DNA from 2 places in the Mycolicibacterium sp. HK-90 genome. Region 1 is predicted to be linked to the other one. Evidence: predicted binding sites of a transcription regulator. Region 1 holds the regulator's gene; the other holds the start of a gene.
The links. Region 1 encodes HspR, which represses chaperone genes until heat shock. Its sites were predicted from a motif close to ANNTGAGTNNNNNNNACTCANNT; they were not measured.
Positions count from the first base shown of each region.

Region 2: lon (endopeptidase La) is a predicted target of HspR. The motif match lies at 4,924-4,946, and genes of this name have one in related genera.

Region 1 is NZ_CP129613.1:801,697-813,098, reverse strand. It holds gene QU592_RS03760 (FAD-binding oxidoreductase) at 1-904, shown strand, start outside; gene QU592_RS03755 (aldose 1-epimerase) at 925-1,836, shown strand; gene QU592_RS03750 (heat shock protein transcriptional repressor HspR) at 1,858-2,247, opposite strand; gene dnaJ (molecular chaperone DnaJ) at 2,244-3,410, opposite strand; gene grpE (nucleotide exchange factor GrpE) at 3,450-4,067, opposite strand; gene dnaK (molecular chaperone DnaK) at 4,064-5,926, opposite strand; gene QU592_RS03730 (alpha/beta hydrolase fold domain-containing protein) at 6,297-7,223, shown strand; gene QU592_RS03725 (SDR family NAD(P)-dependent oxidoreductase) at 7,317-8,162, shown strand; gene QU592_RS03720 (SDR family NAD(P)-dependent oxidoreductase) at 8,185-8,973, shown strand; gene QU592_RS03715 (PucR family transcriptional regulator) at 8,989-10,311, opposite strand; gene QU592_RS03710 (WS/DGAT/MGAT family O-acyltransferase) at 10,427-11,402, shown strand, end outside.
Region 2 is NZ_CP129613.1:3,463,852-3,475,253, reverse strand. It holds gene QU592_RS16765 (MFS transporter) at 1-795, opposite strand, end outside; gene QU592_RS16760 (PucR family transcriptional regulator) at 996-2,501, shown strand; gene lon (endopeptidase La) at 2,585-4,912, opposite strand; gene QU592_RS16750 (hypothetical protein) at 5,038-5,238, shown strand; gene QU592_RS16745 (molybdopterin-dependent oxidoreductase) at 5,259-6,869, opposite strand; gene QU592_RS16740 (esterase family protein) at 6,952-7,947, opposite strand; gene QU592_RS16735 (mechanosensitive ion channel family protein) at 8,097-9,497, opposite strand; gene QU592_RS16730 (adenylate/guanylate cyclase domain-containing protein) at 9,494-11,402, opposite strand, start outside.

The DNA.
Region 1 (11,402 bases):
CGGGGTGCTGCAGAGTCATTACGACTCGATGCAGGACGCGCTGTACAACGCCTTCCGCAGCCACCTTGAGACCGATTGGGACGATCGGCTGGCCGAGACCACGCACGACGCGGTGGCCCTGATCATCGGCGTGATGCGCGGGGCCGCCGACGCCGAGGACTCCCCGGCCTACTGCGACGGCACCGTCATCGAGCACCACCGGGTCACGCGCGACGTCTCGGTGATCCGGCTGCAACTCGACCAGGCGCTGTTCTATCACCCGGGCCAGTACGTCACCGTCCAGGTGCCCCAGTGGCCACGGCGGTGGCGTTACCTGAGCCCGGCCATCCCGGCCGACCGCTCCGGCGGTATCGAGTTCCACGTCCGATCGGTCCCCGGCGGCATGGTGAGCACCGCCATCGTCAACGAGACCCGGATCGGTGACCGCTGGCGGATGTCCAGCCCGCACGGTGGACTCCATGTCGACCGCGACGGCGAGGATGTGCTGATGGTGGCGGGCAGCACCGGCCTGGCTCCGCTGCGCAACCTGATCATGGACATGACCCTGCATGGGGTGAATCCGCGGGTTCACCTGTTCTTCGGGGGCCGCTACCCCTCCGACCTCTACGACCTGAAGACCCTGTGGCACATCGCGTCCACCAACCCGTGGCTGTCGGTGACCCCGGTGTCCGAGTACAGCACCGATGCACCGTGGGCCGGCCAGTATCCCGACGTCCAGCCGCCACGTGGCCTGCACGTGCGTCAGACCGGCACCCTGCCCGAAGTGGTGACGCGGTACGGCAATTGGGGCGACCGCCAGATCCTCATCTGCGGTGGTCCGGACATGGTCACCGCCACCAAAGCGGCCCTGATCGAACGGGGCGCGCCGGCCGAGCGCATCCAGCACGACCCGCTGACGCGCTGAGCGCGTGCCACACTGGCCCCATGGCCGACGTGCAAACTGTCACGCTCAAAGACCCGTCGTCGTCGATGACGGCGACGTATGTCCCGGCGGCGGGAATGGTGTGCACCTCATTGGCCGATATCCAGGCCGGCGAACGCGTCGAGTACCTGGGCCGGCGGCGCGGCCTGCAAGCCTACATTTCCGATGGCAAGACGATGGGCATCCCGATCCTCTACCCGTGGGCAAATCGCTTGAGCAGCAACACCTACAGCGTGGAAGGCGCAGAGGTGAACCTGATTCCCGGGGAGAACGGGGTGCGCACCGATGCCAACGGGGCGCCGATCCACGGTGTGCTGGCCGCCAACCCGGACTGGCAGGTGACCGAGGAATCCGCCAACGGGCTGGCGGCCACGCTGGACTGGGCCGAGCCGCGACTGCTCGCGACGTTCCCGTTCCCGCACCGCCTGACCATGACGGTGACGCTGGCCGACCGGACCCTCACCGTGGCCACCACCGTGACACCGACGGCTCCGCAGTCCGTCCCGCTCTGTTACGGCTACCACCCCTACGTGACCATTCCCGGTGTGCCACGCGAGGATTGGCGATTGCAGACGCCGCACATGCGTCACCTGCTCGTGGATGACCGGGGACTGCCCTCCGGCGAGTCACGGGTGTGGCCGGGTGGCGCGCAGCAGCTGGGAACCACCGAACTGGACGACGGATTCGACGACGTCGAGATGGGTGCGGTATTCACGCTGTCCGGCGGGGAGCATCAGGTTGAGGTGGCGTTCGAGCGTGGTTACCCGGCCGCGCAATTGTTCGCACCGCGCGTCGACAATGTGGTGGGTATCGAGCCGATGGCCGCCCCCACCGACGCGTTGCGTACCGGGAGATACACGACGGCCGCCCCCGGAAAACCGGAGACGGCCATCTTTTCAATCAAGGTCGGCTAGCGCCCGCCGCTGCGCCGCCGGCTACGGCCGGTGTCGCCGCCGAGCGGCTCCGGGCTGCCACAGCACCACGGCTTTCGACGCCACCGAAACATCGTGGCGCTGATCCGCGCTGAGCCGCTCGACCTGCTGGGTCAACTCGGAGACCCTGGTACGCAACGCATCAACCTGATTGGTCAGCTCGATGATGCGTTTGATCCCGGCGAGGTTGACGCCCTCGTCCTGTGACAGCCGCTGCACCTCACGGAGCAGGTCGACGTCACGCTCGGAGTAACGGCGCCCGCCGCCGGAACTGCGCTGCGGGCTGACCAGGCCGAGCCGGTCGTACGTGCGCAGGGTCTGCGCGTGCATACCGGCCAGCTCGGCGGCCACCGAGATCAGAAACGTACGGGCTTCCTCTTTGCGCTGGCTCATGTGTTGCCTGCCCATCCGGCCCTCGGGTCGAACCCGCTGGCCCGTTCGGCTTTCGCATACGCCTCCAGCGCTTCGGCCGCTTCGCCCTCCAGGTTCGGCGGCACCGCCACCTTCACCGTGACCAACAGGTCACCGTGACCGCCGGAGCGCTTGGGCACGCCGCGGCCACGCACCCGCAGGATGCGGCCGTCGGATGTGCCCTTGGGCACCCGAACACCGACCTTGCCGTCCAGGGTGGGAACGGAAAGCGTTGTACCCAATGCCAACTCGTGGAAACTGACGGGCACCGCAACGGTCAGATCATCACCGTCGCGCCCGAACACCTTGTCCGGCCGCACATGCACGGTGACGTAGAGATCGCCCGATGGTGCGCCCCGCAGCCCGGCTTCGCCCTGTCCGGCGAGCCGGATGCGCTGACCGTCCTCCACGCCCGGTGGGATCCGCACGTTGATGGTTCGGGTTCGGGTGGTGACGCCGGTGCCCTGGCACTCCGCGCAGGGGTGCTCGATGATCGAGCCGCTACCCCGGCACTCGGTGCAGGGCTCGGAGAACCCGAACGCCCCCTGGTTGCGGTTGACGACGCCGGAGCCGTTGCAGTTCGGGCACACCTTGGGGCTGGTGCCCGGCCGCGCACCGCTGCCGTGGCAGTTGGTGCAGGGCGCCGGGCTGGTCAGCCGCAGCGGCATGGCCACGCCCTTGGTGGCTTCCAGGAACGACAGTTCGGTTTCGGTTTCCAGGTCATTTCCCCGGCGGGGCCGGCTCGGCCGCGGCTGTGCACCGCGACCGAACAGCCCGCCGAAGAGGTCACCGATGTTGGCACCGCCGCTCTGACCGGCCGCGTCGAACAGATCCCCGAGGTTGAATTCGGCTCCGTCGGAGCCGAATCCGCCACCGAAGTTCCCGCCCGGGTTGAACCGACGACCACCCCCGGCGAACAGCCGGCGGGTCTCGTCATACTCCTTACGCTTCGCGGGATCCGACAGAACACTGTTCGCCTCGGAAACCGCCTTGAACCGCTCCGCCGCCCCCGCATCGGGATTGCGGTCGGGATGCAGTTCGGAGGCCAGTTTCCGGTAGGCCTTCTTGATCTCGTCGGCGCTGGCGTCAGAGGAGACGCCGAGTTCTTTGTAGAAGTCCTTTTCGACCCACTCGCGTTGGGCCATGCTGCGCCACCTCCTTACCTCTTCTCTCCAATGGATTGTCTAATTGTCTGATTCTGCGGCCTGATCACCGGCGCCGTCACCGTTATCCGCGGGCTGCGCACCGGCTTCGGCTTCGGGCACGGTGTCCACGACGCCGACGAGGGCATGCCTGACCACCTGATCACCGATCCGGTAACCCCGGCGCATCACCGTTCCGATCACCGGGTGAGTGCCCTCGCCCTCGTGCTGCACCGCTTCGTGCAGCGACGGGTCGAACTCGTCACCCTCCTCGCCGAAACCGGAAAGGCCCTGTCCTTCAAGGGCGCCGACGAGCTTGTCGGCAACCGACTTGAGTGGCCCGGATTCCAGGTCACCGTGGCTGCGGGCCCGGTCCAGGTCGTCGAGTACACCCAGCAACTGGGTGATGACGGCGGTCTTGGCCCGGTCGGCAGTGACCTGCTGATCGCGCAGTGCCCGCTTGCGGTAGTTGTCGTATTCCGCCTTGACGCGCTGCAGTGTGGCTTTGAGCTCGGCAACCTCGTCGCTATCGCCCGTCGGCTCGCCGGCGGCCGGCGCCGGCCCCTCAGGGGCCGGCGCCTCACGAACCTCACCGGTGTCCGGATCGATGCGCCGTTTGTCGGTGATGGTCACCGGCTCGTGCGAATCGTTCTCGCTCACTTGTTCTCCCGGTCGTCGTCGACAACTTCGGCGTCCACCACGTTGTCGTCCGCGCTGGACGAGCCCGCGGCTCCGTCCGGTCCGCCGGCGGCCTGCTCAGCCTGGGTGGCCTCGTAGATCGCCTGGCCGAGACCCTGGCTCTCCTGGCCCAGCTTCTCCATGGCGTCCTTGATCGCCGAGATGTCAGTGCCTTCCAGCGCCGACTTGGCCTCGGCGATCGCACCGTCGACCTTGGACAAGGTGTCCTCGGGAACCTTCGATCCGCCTTCGGCCTCGCGCTGCTCCTTGACGAACTTCTCCGTCTGGTAGACCAGCGACTCAGCCTGGTTGCGGACGTCGGCCTCTTCACGACGCTTGCGGTCTTCCTCGGCGTGCGCCTCGGCGTCCTTGATCATCCGGTCGATCTCTTCCTTGGACAGGCCGGAGCCTTCCTGGATCTTGATCGTGTTTTCCTTGCCGGTGCCCTTGTCCTTGGCGGTGACGTGCACGATGCCGTTGGCGTCGATGTCGAAGGTGACCTCGATCTGCGGCACGCCACGGGGGGCCGGCGGGATACCGGTCAGCTCGAAGGAGCCGAGCAGCTTGTTGTGCGAAGCGATTTCGCGCTCACCCTGGAAGACCTGGATCTGCACCGACGGCTGATTGTCGTCGGCGGTGGTGAAGGTCTCCGACCGCTTGGTCGGGATGGTGGTGTTGCGCTCGATCAGCTTGGTCATCACGCCGCCCTTGGTCTCGATACCGAGGGACAGCGGGGTGACGTCAAGCAGCAGAACGTCTTTCACCTCGCCCTTGAGCACGCCGGCCTGCAGCGCGGCGCCCACCGCGACGACCTCGTCCGGGTTGACGCCCTTGTTGGGCTCCTTGCCACCGGTCAGTTCCTTGACCAGTTCGGTGACGGCCGGCATACGGGTCGAACCACCGACCAGCACGACGTGGTCGATCTCGGAGACCGAGATACCGGCGTCCTTGATCACCGACTGGAACGGCTGACGGGTGCGGTCCAGCAGATCCTGGGTGATCTTCTGGAACTCGGCGCGGGTCAGCTGCTCGTCGAGGAACAACGGGTTCTTGTCAGCGTCGACGGTGATGTAGGGCAGGTTGATCGAGGTGCTCTGCGAGCTCGAGAGTTCGATCTTGGCCTTCTCGGCGGCTTCACGCAGCCGCTGCATCGCCATCTTGTCCTTGGTCAGATCGATGCCGCTGGTGGACTTGAACTTGTCGACCAGCCATTCGACGATCCGGTCGTCCCAGTCATCGCCACCGAGGTGGTTGTCACCCGAGGTGGCACGCACCTCGACGACACCGTCGCCGATTTCCAGCAGCGAGACGTCGAACGTGCCGCCACCGAGGTCGAAGACCAGGATGGTCTGTTCCTTGCTGCCCTTGTCGAGCCCGTAGGCCAGGGCGGCCGCGGTCGGCTCGTTGACGATACGCAGCACGTTCATGCCGGCGATCTGGCCGGCTTCCTTGGTGGCCTGACGCTGGGCGTCATTGAAGTAGGCGGGCACGGTGATGACGGCGTCGGTGATGTCCTCACCGAGGTAGGCCTCCGCGTCGCGCTTCAGCTTCTGCAGCACACGGGCGCTGATCTCCTGTGCCGTGTAGTTCTTGCCGTCGATCTCGACGGACCAGTCGCTGCCCATGTGACGCTTGACCGAACGGATGGTCCGGTCGACGTTGGTCACCGCCTGGTTCTTGGCGGGCTGGCCGACCAGTACCTCGCCATTGCGCGCGAATGCGACGACAGACGGGGTGGTCCGGGAGCCCTCAGAGTTCGCGACGACGACGGGGTCGCCGCCTTCCAGAACCGCCACGCATGAGTTGGTGGTCCCGAGGTCGATACCGACCGCACGAGCCATGGTGTTGCCTCCTGATAGACATATAGGGGTCTGAGCGGACTGCGCTCAAGCCTGCTCCGGGTGAGCATAGATTGTCAACCCAGACTTGAGTCGGTGTCACTCAACTTGTTGTCGATGAGGTCAACGGGGGTTTCGGCGGTTTTGTTCCCGGGATTGAGAGATTTTTTTGGCGATTTCTTCACTGCGTCGTCGGCAGTGGCCGGCACCACCGGCGGATTTCGCGAAGAACCACCGCGTCCCGGCCGCCCCCTAGTAGCCAGTTCGTCGAACCGAAAAAGATCGCCCCTGTCGCCCTCCCACAACGACACCCGCCCTTTTCAGCCCTTCGCGACAAGCCGGCGCCGAGCGAACTTGGCTACCGTTCCGCCGAGTGAACGCAGCCACGTCTACCAGGACGCGACGAGCAGGCGCCTGGGTCGCAGCCCACCTGGCGCAGCGCCTGTTGCCGCTGGTCCCCACCCCGCGCAGTTTCAGTTCGGCGACACGGCAGGTTGCCCGCCCGGAGATCGTCGATGTGCCGACCCGCCACGGAACCGTGCGGTGCTACATCTATTCGCCCCATCCCGACGCTGCCCTCGCGCGAACCGGCGTGGACGGCCCTCCGGTCAATCTGCACCTACACGGCGGCGCCTTCATCGTGCGCAACCCGCGGCAAGAGGAGTACATCGCGCACTACGTCGCGGCAGAGGTCGGTGCGGTGGTGGTCCTCGCCGACTACGCAACGGCGCCCCAGGTGCGATATCCGGTAGCCGAACAGCAGTGCTTCGACGTCGCATCGTGGATACGTTCGGAGGCGGCGGACCGCGGGTGGGATGCGGCCCGGATGTCGGTGACGGGTGCCAGTGCCGGGGCGAAGCTCGCCGTCAATGTGTGCCAACAGGCTTACCGCACAGGCGATGTCACATTGCGGGCGGCGGCCCTGGCCTTCCCGGTCGTCGACCTCAGCCGCACCGACCGCACCTCCGCCAAGGCGCGTCCACGAATATCGCGAAGAATCCAACGACTGGCGATCGACGCGTACGTCGTGGACACGAGCCGCTCGCGAGAGCCACTGGCCTCTCCCCGGTTCGACGACGAGCTGGCGGCCGCGATGCCACCGACACTCATACTGACCGGTTCGCTCGACACGCTCGGACCCGAGGGCGACGAGCTGGCAGCACGATTGTCCGGCGCGGGCGTCCCGATCACACACCACTGCTTTGACGGCATCGACCACGGATTTACGAGATCAGAAGCGGCCACAGCGCATGACGCGGTGAAACGCATTGCCGCCCATCTCGTCCGACATCTGCGGTGAAATCCGACCATTGGCGCGTCGCGACAACTGACCTCGCACATGTTGGCTCATCCGCACGAGCGCGCCACCTTGTCGCGTCCCTAGCGTCGAGCCATGGCCAGAACGCGATCCCGATTCAAGACCGCCGACCTCACCGATCAAGTCGTGGTGGTCACCGGCGCCGGCAGCGGTATCGGCCGCGAAGTGGCGCTGCTGTGCGCCCGGCGGCACGCCCAGCTGGCGCTGTGCGACGTCGACGAGGCCGGCCTGGCCGACACCGCCGAGGCCGCTCGTGCCTATGACGCGCAGGTATTGACGTCGTGGGTGGACGTCTCCGAGACCGAATCGATGACGCGTTTCGCGAACGCCACCTCCGAACGCTTCGGCCGGGTGGACCTGTTGATCAACAACGCCGGAGTCGGCCTCGTGGGCGGCTTCTTGGACACCAACCTCAAAGACTGGCAATGGCTGATCGACGTCAACCTCATGGGTGTGGTGCACGGCTGCGACGCCTTCCTGCCCACCATGATCGACGCGGGGCGCGGCCACGTCGTCAATCTGTCCTCGGCCGCCGGCCTCCTGGCCAACCCCCAGCTGACCGCCTACAGCGCAACGAAGTTCGCGGTGCTCGGGTTGTCCGAAGCACTGCGCATGGAACTGAAGCCCCATGGCATCGGTGTCACCGCGGTGTGTCCCGGCATCATCAACACCGCCATCACGCAGAACAGCCTCATCCGTGGCGCCGGGGACGTCGACGAACGGCGTAGACACCTCGAGTCGACCTACCGAAAGCGCGGGTACACCCCGGCGCGCGTGGCCAAGAAGATTCTGCGCGCGGTCGACCACAACCGCGCGGTGGCGCCGGTCGCCGCCGAAGCACACCTGATGTATGTGCTCTCCCGCACTGCCCCGCCGCTGGCCCGGTGGCTCGCGGCGCGCATGGCCGAATTATCCAAGTAGTAAACACGTTTGAGGAACTGACATGCAATTGAACGGGCGCAGCGCACTGGTGACCGGTGCGACCGGCGGCATCGGCCGCGCCATCGCACGCGAACTCGCGGGGCACGGGTGTGCACTCGTCGTCACGGGCCGGCGCGAACTGGAGCTGCGAAATCTGGTCGGAGAGCTAGGACCCCCCGCCCGGGCACTGACCGCGGATCTCGGCAACCTCTCCGAAGTCGGCGACCTGATGGACCGTGCGGGCGACGTCGACATCCTCGTCGCCAATGCCGGTGTCGGTATCCCGCAGGATCTGGCGATGCTGAGCGACAGCGAGATCGAGGAGGCCGTGCGCATCAACCTGCTGGCCCCGACCGCGCTCGCTCGCGCGGCAGCAGTATCGATGAAGCAGCGCGGCCGCGGCCACATCGTTTTCATCTCGTCGGGCGCCGGCCTCATCGCGACATCCGGGAACGGCGCGGTGTATACGGCCACGAAATGGGGCCTGCGGGGGCTCGGACTCGCCTTGCGCCAGGAGCTGCACGGCACCGGCGTCGGCGTCTCCACGATTTTTCCCGGCCCGATCCGTGACGCCGGGATGTTGGCGGACACGGGCGTTGCCCTTCCGCGGGGATTCGGCACCAGCTCGCCTGAGGAGGTCGCGCGAGCGGTCGCCGAAGCGATCGAGCGCGGCACCCCGGAGACCACGGTCGCGTCGGCCGCTGTGCGGTTGCTCGCCGGGATCGGTTCCGTCGCACCGGTTCTGATCGGCGATCTCGCGCGCCTGGCCGGGGTCGGGCGGGTCCGCGACGCGATGCTCGGGCGGGTGTGACCGGGCGCGCGTCAGTCAGTTGGCCGGCCGCAGAGAAGCCGCCGCCGCGGGCGTCGTCCCGGAATCGGCGCTTTCGGCGACGACGTCGGCCAAGGCCAGCGCGACGCGCAGCTCGAGCGTGCGCCGTTCCAAGGACCTTCCCAGCAATTCCTCTGCCTGCCGGATTCGATACGCGACCGTGTTGTCGTGGACGTGAAGCCGCTTGGCTGTTCGCCCACGACTGCAGTTCTCGTCGAGATAGGCGCGCACCGTGGCGGCCAGCCGCCGGGTGGTTTCGTCCGCCGCCCCCAGCGGCCCGAGCTCGCGTCGCACGAAGTCCCGCGCCTGGTCGAGGTTGGCGGTCGCGATGGCCCGCAGCGCGATGTTGTCGTAGCGGGTGACGCTGCCTGCCGGGCGGTCCGCAAGACGTGCGACGCGTTGGGCCTCAACCGCTTCCACATAGCTGGAACGAAAGCCGGCGATGCCCGGTGCCGGCTCGCCGATGGCAACGCGCACTCCGGGTGCAGTTGCCGTACGGAACCGTAACTCGTCCAACACTTTCGACGGTATATGGCTGTGTGAGCTGATCCAGGCCGCCGTCGACAGTATCCCGAGCGGATGCACCAGTGGCTTCTGATTGCCGATGGCGGAGGCGATATCGCGGATCGCAGCCTCGAGGACGGCCTGCGTGTTGCGCCCTTCTTCATGAGAATCGAGCCAGGCGATCGCGGCGACGTGGACACGACGGACTTCGTGGCGGAGTCGCCGGGTGGCCACGTCGGTGTCGATGGGTTGGCCGGCCAGGATCGTGCCGATGGTCTCGGCTTGGCTGGCTGCGGCGCTGCGTAACCATCGATCCCGCTCGGCGGTGTACGCCTCCTCTACCAGGCACAGCGCGGCGTCGACGTAGGAGAACATCCACGCCCCACCCAACTCCGATGCGAGCCGCAGCTCTTCGGAGTTGCTCGCATGGCGCTGAAGGATCGCGTTGAAGTGAGTCGATGTCGCGGCGTGCGCGAGACGATAGCTGCGCATGAGGATGGTGAGCGGTATGCCGTGTTGCGCCCCATCCCGGGCGTAGTCGAGAGTCGGTGACTGCAGCTGTGCCGCCTGGGCAGGATCGGCCCCGGACGACAGCACCTGAGCGAAGTCGCGAATGCTCGCCTCGGTGCTCGCGCGATTGACCTCGAGGGCCTGTTCGTTGACGAGGAGGTCGGCGAGCCGCGCGCGGGTGTAATCGTTCACCGCGGCCGAGATTTCACCGGCCCGCTCCGCGAGTTCGGCAGCTGCAGGACGCAACACCGCCAACCACACGCGCCGCTGCTCGTCATCCTGTGCGCCCGCCCAGGCCGGCTCCATGCACTGCACGGTAGCGCCAGCTCCGGCCGGTGGTGCGCAAATTGGACAACCACCGGGCACCGCGTTGGCGCGCGCAGACAAGAGAAAGCCGACGTCACCGACGGACGATCTTCACATGCGACAACTGACCAGCCTCGACGCACAGTTCCTGGCCATGGAGAACGACCGGGTCCAGGGCCACGTCAGCGTCCTCGGCATCTATGACTCCCACACCGCATCGGGCGAACCACTCGATGCCGCACTGGTTCGTGGTCTGATCAGCGAACGCCTGCACCTGCTGCCCACCTTCCGCTGGCGGCTCGCGCAGGTGCCGTTCTCGCTGGACTACCCGTACTGGGTCGACGACGGCTCGTTCGACATCGAGTACCACGTCCGCGAGCTGGCATTACCCGCACCGGGCGACCAGCGCCAGCTCGCCGAGCAGGTGGCCCGGATCATCGGCCGCCAACTCGACCGCGCCCGCCCGCTCTGGGAGGTGTACGTCATCCACGGACTCGACGACGGCGGCGTCGCGGTGTTGACGAAGATGCATCACGCCGCGGTCGACGGCGTGTCCGGCGCCGAGGTCATGAGCATCCTGCTCGACGACACCACCGGGCGTGACCGCGAAGCGGCACCCACCATCGCCGCCGAGAACTACCCGTCGGAGGTGGAGATGCTCGGCCGCGGTCTGGCCGGGCTGGCGAGCCAGCCGCTGCGGATTCTGCGCGCCGGCCCCACCGCATTGCCACACCTCGACGATGTTCCGACGATCCGCCACCTGCCCGGGGTCAAGGCGATCGCTCGCAGCAGCCGCTTGGTCAAACGGGCCCTGCGGGCCAGTGCGGGTGGAGCGTCCGTGCGTGGCAGCGACGTGACCGCTCCACGAACCCGGTTCCAGGCCCGGGTATCGCCGCACCGGCGCGTCGCCTTCGGCTCGATGCCGCTGGGCGAGGTCAAGGCCGTCAAGAATGCCCTCGGTTGCACCGTGAACGATGTCGTCCTGGCGATCTGCACGGCTGGGCTCCGGTCCTGGCTCGACAAGCAGGGTGAGCTGCCCGACCAGCCGCTCGCGAGTTTCATCCCGATGTCGGTGCGGACCCCCGAGCAGC
Region 2 (11,402 bases), 2.7 Mb from region 1:
GACCTGGGCGGTCCAGAACACGGCGACAAAGATGGTGCGGTTCAGGTAGGGCGGTTTGAAAACCTGGGTGAACGAGGTCGTCGTCTGGCCCGCCTCGCCGTCGTTCTGGTCGAGGTCGCCCACACCGAACTGTGGCCCGAACGCCTGCTTGATCGCGGCGTCGGCTTCGGCGACTCGTCCCTTGCTGAGCAGCCAGCGCGGCGATTCGGGTGTCCCCATCCGTGCCAGCAGGGTGATCACGGCGAACACGGCCGGGCTGGCCAACAGCAGGCGCCAGGCATCGGGGCCGTAATCGCGGAGGAGAAAACCGACGACGTAGGCAGCCGCGGCTCCCACGGCCCACACGACGAACATCGCGCCGAGGAGCCTGCCGCGTTGTTTCTTCGGCAGGAACTCGGCCAGCAGTGATGTGGCGATGGGGTAATCCGCGCCGATCGCGACGCCGAGGAGGAAGCGCAGCAGGATGAGCTGCCAGGCTTCGGCGGCGAACGCCGAGAGAACAGAGAAAACGGCGAGCGCGATCAGGTCGGCGATGTACATGAGGTGGCGACCGACCTTGTCGGTGACGTATCCGAACACCCCACCACCGACGAAGATGCCGATCAGGCTGGCCGCACCGATCAGCCCGATCTCGGTCGCGGACAGGTTCATGGCGGGTTCGAGCGTGATGAGCGCGACGCCGATGATCGACAGCGCGTAGCCGTCGATGAAAGGTCCGCCGGACGAAAACAGGGTCAATTTCTTGTGGAACGACGTGAGCGGCGCATCATCGATCAGGTGGCCGGCTTGGGACATGGAAGCTCCTGCGTGACGGGGCTCTCGAAGGGGAGGTGTGAGCCGAGACACAGCATGGCGGCGCCGGCGGCCCGCGCGCGAGTAGACGATGCGCAAAATGCGCGCCTATCGTTTGAGCGATTGGCTAAACGCAGAACGGAGGCGGCGCCATCGCGATCACAGTCGGCGAGCTGGCCGAAATACCGCATCTCGGCTTGGAGGTGCTGGCCGGAGCATCCGGGCTGAGCCGGGAGATCTCCTGGACACACACGTCTGATCTCCCCGAACCGTGGCGGTGGGTCACCGGTGGCGAGTTGCTGATGACCAACGGGCTGTCGTTTCCGGCCGGATCGACCGAGCAGGTGCTCATCGTCGAGCGATTGAACGAGGCGGGCGTGTCCGGGCTGGCGATCGGCGAGAAGATGTACTGCCCCGAGCTCGGTGACGACGTGATGGCGGCCAGTGACAGGCTGGGGCTGCCGATACTGAACATCCGCTATCCGCTTCCGTTCGTGGCGATCTCCCGGGCGGTCGCCGAGGCCACGCTGCTCGACCAATCGAGCCGCCTCACCAGGACGGTGCGGATCTACGACCTGGTTCGCCGTCACATCGCGCGGGCCACCACGTCGGCGGAGTTGTTCGCCGCACTCGAACGCGAACTCGGCTGCCGGCTGCACGTCTGTGACCGGCACACCGGTGAGCCGTGGTTTCCCCGGGCGGCGGAGTTGGACGCGGCCACCCGTGCGGCCGTCATCGCGTTGTCGGACAACCCCACCAATGTGGCCGCTGGCGCTTTCGGTCTGCCTGCCGTCGCCGGAAACACGGCCCTGCTCACCGACATTCAGCGGCATCCGAACGCTGCGCTCGTAGCCGTCACCGCCGAGGACAGGCGCGTCGACCCGATTCAGCTTCAGCACGCCGCAACAGTCGTCAGCCTCGAGTTGTCGCAGACACAGCTGATGCTGGAACACGGTCGGCGGCAGGGTTCGGCATTCCTGGAACGACTGTTGGAGAGTCGGATCGATGGTCCGACCGCTGCCGGGCAACTGAGGGATCTCGGACTCGATCCTGCGACGGTGGTGCTGATTGCCGCGCACAGCGCCGACGACGACCGGGTACTGCATGTGCACAATTCGCTGTGGCGCCACTCGATTCCGTATGTGTGCACAACGCGCGAAGGAATTCTCTACGCCGTGGTACCCGAGGACTCGCCGTTCGACGAGGTGCTGGCGCGGGCGCTCGGCCCAACGGCCAGAATCGGGATCAGCCAACGGCTGGCTTCCATCAACCGCCTTCAGGAGTCGATTCGCGAAGCGTCATGGGCGTTTTCGCTCGCACAGCGGCGCGGGGTGGCAGTGTCGCGGTACGGCAGCGGGCCGTCCTGGCTGGGGTTGTCGAGTGTCGGGGATGCGCAAGCCCTGGTCGATCGCGTGCTGCGCCCCTTGCAGGACTACGACCGCGAACAGAACGCGAGTCTCGTCGAGACCCTCGATGCCTTCCTGCGGAACCGACGGTCCTGGCAGCAGACGGCGCAGACCCTGCATGTCCACCGGCAGACGGTGATGTATCGGATGCGGCGCGTCGCAGAGATCACCAAACTCGATCTGGCAGAGACAGATTCGCTGGCCGAACTGTGGCTGGCACTGCGCGCGGTCGAGCTGCTCGACGCTCAGGAGGACATGCGTAGCCGTGATGTCAGCTCATCCCGGCGATTGCCCGGCGTCTGACGTACCACGATTATGCGGGTCCGCCGGCCGACAGATCGTGTCGTCACCGGCAGACCCGCACACTCGCGCAGGCCCGCGGCCGATCAGGCCGCGACCGTGGCCGCCTGCTTCGCCGGCTCCAGAGCCTGGGCGATGATGTCGGCGACGTCGGTCATGGGCCGAACGTCAAGCGCCGCCAGCACTTCAGCGGGCACGTCATCCAGGTCGGGCTCGTTGCGCGCCGGGATGAAAACCGTTGACAATCCGGCCCGTTGCGCAGCCAGCAGTTTCTGCTTGACCCCGCCGATCGGCAACACCCGACCGTTCAGCGTGACCTCACCGGTCATGCCGACATCGCCCCGCACCTGCCGTCCGGTAGCCATCGACACCAGCGCCGTCACCATCGTGACGCCGGCCGACGGACCGTCCTTGGGCACCGCACCGGCGGGCACGTGCACGTGGATCGTCCGGTCGAGCGCCTTCGCGTCGACACCCAGCTGTTCGGCGTGGGCCCGCACGTAGGACAGCGCGATCTGCGCCGACTCCTTCATCACGTCACCCAGCTGGCCGGTCAGCTGCAGACCCGGCTCGCCTGGGTTGGAGTTGGCCTCGATGTAGAGCACATCGCCCCCCAGCCCGGTGACAGCCAGGCCGGTCGCCACGCCCGGCACCGCGGTGCGTTCGGTGGACTCCGGCGTGAACCGCGGACGGCCCAGGTACTCGACGAGATCCGGCTCGTCCACGATGATGTTCGTGATTCCGCCGTCGTCCAGTTTCGTCGTGACCTTCCGCAACGCCTTGGCCAGCAACCGCTCGAACTGCCGCACACCCGGTTCGCGGGTGTAGTCCGCGGCGATCTTGCGTAGCGCAGAATCGGTGACCCGCACTTCTTCCGCGGTGAGCGCCGCTTTCTCGGCCTGCCGGGGCAGCAGGTAGTCGCGCGCGATGGCGACCTTGTCGTCCTCGGTGTAGCCGTCGATCTGCACCAGCTCCATGCGGTCCAGCAGCGCCGACGGGATGTTCTCGATCACGTTGGCCGTCGCCAGGAACACCACGTCGGACAGGTCCAGATCCAGGTCCAGGTAGTGGTCACGGAACGTGTGGTTCTGCGCCGGGTCCAGCACCTCCAGCAGCGCGGCCGACGGGTCACCCCGGTAATCGGAACCGACCTTGTCGATCTCGTCCAGCAGCACAACGGGATTCATCGACCCCGCCTCGCCGATGGCCCGAACGATGCGGCCCGGCAGCGCGCCGACGTAGGTGCGCCGGTGGCCACGGATCTCGGCCTCGTCGCGCACACCGCCCAGGGCCACCCGCACGAACTTGCGGCCCAGCGCGCGGGCCACGGACTCGCCCAACGAAGTCTTGCCGACCCCGGGCGGGCCGGCCAGCACCATCACCGCACCCGAACCGCGGCCGCCGACGACGGCCATACCGCGCTGGGCGCGGCGGGCCCGCACCGCCAGGTATTCGACGATGCGGTCCTTGACGTCGTCCAGCCCGTGGTGATCGGCGTCCAGAATCTCGCGGGCGCCCAACAGGTCGGTCGAGTCCTCCGTCCGCTCGTTCCACGGCAGGTCCAGCACGGTGTCCAGCCAGGTGCGAATCCAGCCGCCCTCCGGGCTCTGGTCGCTCGAGCGTTCCAGCTTGCCGACTTCGCGCAGTGCGGCCTCGCGCACCTTCTCGGGCAGGTCGGCGGCCTCGACTCGAGCCCGGTAATCATCAGACCCTTCGGGCTCGCCTTCCCCGAGTTCCTTGCGGATGGCGTTCAGCTGCTGGCGCAGCAGGAATTCCTTCTGCTGCTTGTCCATTCCGGCCCGGACGTCCTCGGCGATCTTGTCGGTGACCTCGACCTCGGCCAGGTGCTCGCCGGTCCACTGGATGAGGTTGCTCAGGCGCGTGGCCGTGTTCTCGGTCTCCAGCAGTTCGCGCTTCTGGACATCGGTCAGGTACGACGCATAGCCGGCGGTGTCGGCCAGCGCCGACGGGTCGGTGATCTTGTTGACCACGTCGATGATCTGCCAGGCCTCACGCCGCTGCAGCATGGCCAGCAGCAGCTTCTTGTACTCGGCTGCCAGCGCCTTGACCTCGTCGGTGGTGGCTTCGGGTTCGGTGGCTTCCTCGACCTCGACCCACAGGGCAGCGCCCGGTCCGGTGGTTCCGGAACCGATGTGGGCACGGCGTTCACCGCGGACGACGGCGGCTTCCGCACCGCCGGGCATGCGCCCGACCTGCACGATCGACGCGATCACGCCGTGGGTGGGGTAGCGGTCGTCCAGGCGCGGGGCGATCAGAAGCTTTCCTGATTCACTGGCCTGGGCGGCGTCGACCGCGGCGCGGGCGGCGTCGTCGAGCTCGACGGGCACCACCATCCCGGGCAGGACGATGGGCTCGCTCAAGAACAGCACGGGCACTGCGTTTGGTTGGGACATCAAACCTCCAAAGTTCAGTCTGATGCGCTCAACCTTGGTGGTCGCGGGTTTGTTCCCGGTAGGCCGGCGGTACGGGTTCGCCGTGGGTGAACAGGCGTGGTGGGCGAGCGGCGTAGCCTCCAAGCATGAAACGGGGATTCATCGCGACATTGGCGATCGGTGTGATCGTGGCGTTGTTCGGGCTCATCTGGGCGCTGCAGGGATTCGGTGTGCTGCAGGGCAGTCCGATGAGCAACACCACGACCTGGTCGATCATCGGCCCGATCACCGTGGTGATCGGGGTGGTGATCGCGGTGTTCAGCTGGCGCAAGCTCTCGGCGAAGTAGACCGGCGTCAGGGCTGTGCGTCAGGACGGGGCGACGGTGAAGTTCACCGTGTGCCATCCGGTGGCGCCGTCGGGCACGGTAGGGGCCTGATCTGACGTCTGGACCGCTCCGGTGTCGTCGGTGGCCCGCACCGTGATGGTGTGTGCGCCCGGGGCGGTCGCCTGCCAGCCGAAGCTCCACAGTCGCCAGGTCTGATCGGAATATGCCGCGCCGAGTTGGGCGGGTTGCCATGGGCCGTCGTCGATTCGCACCTCGACGGCCCGGACGCCGCGATTCTGCGCCCATGCCACGCCGCCGAACGTCGCCGGACCCACGGGCACCTGCTGCCCGTTCCTCGGCACGTCGATACGCGACTCGGTCTTGATCGGGCCGCGCGCCGCCCAGCCCTGCTTGGTCCAATAGGCCTCGGCGCGGTCGAATCGGGTCAGTTCGAGGTCGGTCACCCATTTGGTGGCCGACACGTAGCCGTACAGCCCGGCGACCACCAGCCTGGCCGGATAGCCGTGCTCGACCGGGAGTGGCTGCCCGTTGAGGCCGATGGCCAGCAGGGCGTCGCGACCATCGTGGAGGGCCTCGACCGGCGTGCCCACGGTGAACCCGTCCACCGACGTCGAGAGCAACATGTCCGCATCCGGTGAAACACCGGCGGCCGTCAGCAGGTCGGTCAGGCGGTAACCGGTCCACACTCCGTTCGAGATCAGGTCGCCGCCAACCGGATTGGACACACAGGTCAGCGTCACCACCTTCTCGACGGCTTCGAACCGGTCCAGATCGGCGAAACTGTAGGTGATCTCGCGGTCCACCATGCCATGGATGCGCAGGCTCCATTCCTGGCGGCTGAGCTGCGGAACGCTCAGTGCGATGTCGACCCGGTAGAAGTCGGCACTGTCGGTGACGAAGCTCGGCAGTGCAACGTTTTTCGGCTGGACTCCCGCCGGAATCGGCGGGGCCGGTACGCGCGGCGCGGGGAGGGCCGAGGTGTCGCGCTCGGCGGCCACCGAGCGCACCACCCGGGCGGCGACGAATCCCAGTAGTCCGGTGGCGGCGCCGAATCCGAGGAGTCCGGCGGTCGCCAGCCACATCCGTCTGGTGGCATCGACACCCGCGGGCTCGTCGGCGGGGCCGACCTCGGCCCGATCGTCGGCGGGGCCGACCGAGGCCTGATCGTCGGGTCCGCTCCACAGTCGCACCGCGAGCAACCGGAGCGCGGCCACCCCGCACGCGGTGCCCACGACCGTGGGAACGAGGTCGAGCGCGGTGGCACCGGGACGGGAGATCACGGCGGCGCAGCCGAGAAGGCCCGCGACGACGAAGATGGCGCTGCCGACCGGGCGGCGCGGGGTTTCGTAGGTCGCGGCGATGGCCGCGGCGGCGGCGATCACCACCAGGACCGCGACGGCCAGGAAGAGCTTATCGAGACCACCCAGCGCCTGAATCGCCAATTCCTTGACCGGGCCGGGTGTCACGTCGACGATCGCCGACCCGACGGCGTTGCGGGGATCGGCCTGCGCGGGGAAGAAGATGCCGACGACCTGTGCGACACCGAGCGAGACCGCGGCGGCGGCGACTCCGCCGAGCATCCGTGCGTTCGACGGCGACTCGGAGGTGGACCTCGACGAGGACTGGGTCATCGTCACCAAACCTACTCCCGCACACCAGAGCAGGGAGCCTGCCGTCGGGGGATGACGACAGGCTCCCTGGTGGGTTGGATCTCTAGGTGGCGGCCTGCGCGCCGAGCACCCGCTGGATGTCGGGCTTCATCTGCTGCAGCTGCTGTCCCCAGTAGCCCCAGGCGTGCGTGCCGTTGGCCGGGAAGTTGAACACCCCGTTGGTGCCGCCGGCCGCGATGTAGTTGTCGCGGAAGGTGACGTTGGTGCGCAGCGTCAGTCCTTCGAGGAACTGGGCTGCCATCAGGTTGCCGCCATTGGTTCCGGCGTCCAGGTCAGACGGGGTGCCGGTGCCGCAGTAGATCCAGATGCGGGTGTTGTTGGCGACCAGCTGGTTGATGTTGACCATCGGGTCGTTGCGCTTCCAGGCCGGGTCGGTCGACGGGCCCCACATGCTCTCGGCGTTGAATCCGCCGGCGTCGTTCATCGCCAGCCCGATCAGCATCGGCCACCAGCCCTCGGACGGGTTCAGGAAGCCCGAAAGCGTTCCGGCATAGATGAACTGCTGAGGGTGATGGATCGCGTAGGTCAGCGCCGCGCTGCCCGCCATCGAGATGCCGACGACGGCGTTGCCGGTCTGCGACACGCCGCGGTTGGCGGCCAACCAGGTGGGAAGTTCCTGGGTCAGGAAGGTCTCCCACTTGTAGGTGTAGTCCTGACCGTTGCCCTTGGAGGGCTGGTACCAGTCGGTGTAGAAGCTGGACTGCCCGCCGACCGGCATGACCACCGACAGGCCCGAGTCGTTGTACCACTCGAATGCCGGGGTGTTGATGTCCCAGCCGTTGAAATCGTCCTGGGCGCGCAGACCGTCGAGCAGGTAGACCGCGTGCGGCCCGCCGCCCTGGAATTGGACGCGGATGTTGCGGTTCATCGACGGCGAGAACACGTCGAGGTACTCGACGGGCAGGCCCGGACGGGAGAATGCGCCAGCGGTCGCCGAACCTCCTGCGAGACCGATCAGCGCGGGCAGGGTGGCGGCTGCCATTGCCCCCGCTGCCAGTCGGCGCATCCACGCTCCGCGAATCTTGTTGAGGAACTTCATAACGGCAACCAACCGTCCTTTCTGCACGTGTTCCAAGCAGTTTGCCGCTTGCCTCGGTAGTGAATCACGTGCCACATCAGTCACACGTGTAACAACACCGCACGCGCAGATCGCGGTTGACTAACGATTGGAACTCGGCGCCGAGACCCTCAGCGTCCGGGCGCGGCGAGGGCCTGCTTGACGTTTGCCCGACGCTCGTCGATCGCCCGGCCGATGTCCTGCAGCAGGACCGGTTTGCGCGCGACCAATTGTTCGATGCACTCGCGGTCGAACTGCGCGACGGTGACCTCGGTCAGCGCATAGGCCGTGGTGATGACCGGTTCGCGGGTCAGCGTCGTCTGACCGAGCACGTCGCCCCGCTCCAGGGTGAGCACCGGGACGAACTCATCGTCCGAGCCGGGCGCGGCCAGCTGCACCGTGCCGGCGACGACGAACGTCAGCTTCTTGGGAACCTGACCGACGACCTGGATCACCTCGTCCGTGCCGTACCGGGCCAGACGCGCGTGGGGCAACAGCTCGCGCTGGTCCTCTTGGCTCAGACGGAGTGTCGGCGCGATGAGGCGGAGCGCCTGTTCCACGCGTTCGGTGGTGGCGAACTCGTCCTCGGCCTCGTCCAGATGCAGGCCTGCCCGCCGCGTGGCGTACCAGGTCCAGCGCAGGAATGTCGCCCGGGCCGCGAAATCGTCGGCCGGGGAGTGCAAGGGGATCAACGTCTTGTATTGCAGCGAACCGGCGGCGACCGTGGATACCGTTCCGTCGCTTCGTAATTGGGGCAGCCGGCGGGCCACCTCGTTGAGTACCCGGCACACGTCGTCGGGGGCGTCGTCGACGGCGAACACGGTGACCACCGACATGGTGTGCGCGCCTGCCGGTCGGCTCAGGTTCGTGAACGATCCGCCGGCCAGCACCGAGTTGGGGATCACCTGCAGGCCGCTTCCGGTGTCGATGTGCGTCGCGCGCCAGTTCACCTCGACGACGCGCCCGCGCGCCGCCGGCGCATCGACCCAGTCGCCGAGTTGGAACGGCTGCTCGAACAGCACCAGCAGCCCGGAGATGATCTGGCCGACCGAGTTCTGCAGGGCAAGGCCCAGCACGATCGAGGACACGCCCAGGGCGGTGAACAGCCCACCGATGTTGGCGCCCCAGATGTAGGCGAAGATCAGTCCGACGCCGATGGCGATGAGCGCGAACCGGGCGACGTCGAGGAAGATCGACGGAATGCGCTTGCGCCAGCTGCCTACCGGCGCGCTCTGGAACAGCGTCGCGTTCAGCCCGGACAGCAACAGGACCAGCACGACGAAGCCGAACACCGTCGCCACGATCCGCACGGGTGTGGCTTCCCCGGAGATCTGGATCGCCTGGACCAGCAGGATCAGCAGCGCGCCCAGCGGCAGGATGTAGGTGCGGACCAGATGTACCGGGCCGGCCAGATAGCTGCCGCGCCGGCGCAGGGCGCTGTGGAGTTCGGTGAGCAGAACCAGGCAGACCGGGAAGCCGACCGCGACACCGATCGCCCAGAAGAACCACGGAGCGTCGAGCACGCCGGTCATCGTCGGTCCTGGAGTTTCCAGATCGGTTCGTCGGCGTCGTCGACGCGCACGGTGCCCGCCGGTTCGAGGTCGCGGGTATCGCCCATCGCGTCGAACACCCGCTCGGTGACGTACACGCCCGGTTGTGGTGAGCCCCGTTGAACCCGGTAGGCGAGGTTGACCGCCGAACCCCACATGTCGTACGCGAGATTGGAGCGGCCGACCAGGCCGCTGCTCACGGCGCCGGTGTCGATCCCGGCCCGCAACTTCAGTGCGGTCCCGGTCTCGGTGTTGAACCGCTCGATGATTCGCTGCATCTCGAGGGCGAAATCGACTGTCCGGCCGACGTTGTCGAGCCGCGGCACACTCAACCCCGAGCTGGCCCAGTACCCGTTGCGCAGGGTGCGGACCCGCTCCACGCCCAGATCATCTGCGGCGGCGTCGAATTGGTGCACCAGGCGGTTGACGATGGCAAGTGCTTCCTCGGAGGGCATCCCGGAGGTCAGCTCGTCCAGACCGACCGTGTCGGCGAACAGGACGGTCACGTTGTGGTGGTCCTGCGCGATCGTCTCTTCGCCGTCCCGGTAGCGCTGCACCACCGATTCGGGCATCAGCGTGCGCAGCAACCGGTCGTTCTCCCGGCGTTGCTCGGCGAGCAGATCCTCCTTGATCGCCAGGTTGCGGCTCATGTCGTTGAACGCTGTTGTCAGGTCGCCGAACTCGTCCCGTGATTGCACCGGCAGCGAGATGTCGTAGTCGCCCGCGCCGATCTGCTGGGCGCCGGCCTCCAGCCGGCGCAGCGGCCGGACGAACAACCGCGCCAGCATCATGGCGGCCAGACACACGATGAAGGTGATGACGACGGTCGACAACACCAGGGTGCGGGTGAACGTCGCGACCGGAGCGAACGCCTCCGAGGTGTCGATCTTGGCGATGATCGACCAGTTCAGCCCGTGCAGATCGACCGGTGCGTAGGCCTGCAGCGTCTCGTTGCCCAGATAGTCGTCCTCGATCACGGTGCCGGTCTGGCCACGCAGGGCCAACCGGGTGGCCTCGGTCTCGACCGGCTGGACCAACGTGGTTCCGTGTTGGCGCAGAGATTTCGCCGCCACCGCCGGCGGGGTGCCGGCGTCGATGACGTCGCGCTCGAATTGCTCCGGATCCTCCAGGAACAGCCGGGAATCGGACCGCATCAGACCGTCTGGACCGACCACGAACGTCTCGCCGGTCGCACCCATGCCGGCGGTTTCCCATTGCTTGTCGGCGGTCATGAGCCGGTTGATCTTGGAGATCGGGAATTGCAGGGCCAGGACGCCCTCGATCCGTCCCGGCGGACCGACCGGGGCCATCATCCAGGCCGTCGGCTCGTCGGCAGGTTGGTAATCGGCGAAGTCGGTGACCCCGACGTAGTCAACGGTGTTCGAGGCCAGGGTCTTCTCGTACGCGTCGGTCAGCAGACTCTGGCGGTAGGGCCCGGTGCGGATGTTGGTGCCGAGGTCGATGCCCTTGTACGCGGTGTAGATGATGTTGCCTGCGGTGTCGAGCAGGAGCGCATCCTCGAACTGGAAACGTTCGACGATCTCCCGGAAGAAGTCGTTGAACCGCGCGTTCGCGGCCGACCAGGCGCTGCCGTCACGGGCGTCGTCGACCGCGATCGCCTTTTCCGGGTCGGCGACCGGCGCCGTGTAGTGCGCCTGCAGGTATTTCTGCGCGTTGGAGGTGGGCAGCAATCGGGTCACGTCCACGGTGTCACCGGTCTGTTCCTGTTCGACCGGCTGGAATTCGGTGCGGTAGTAGTCGACGATCGACTGCCACTGCTGCGGGTTGATCGTCGAGGTGTTGAGCTGACCGAACGCGCCCGAGAACGCCTCCACGGCCTCGATGGTGGTCGTGCCACGCGTATAGACGATCAGGGAATCCTCGAGG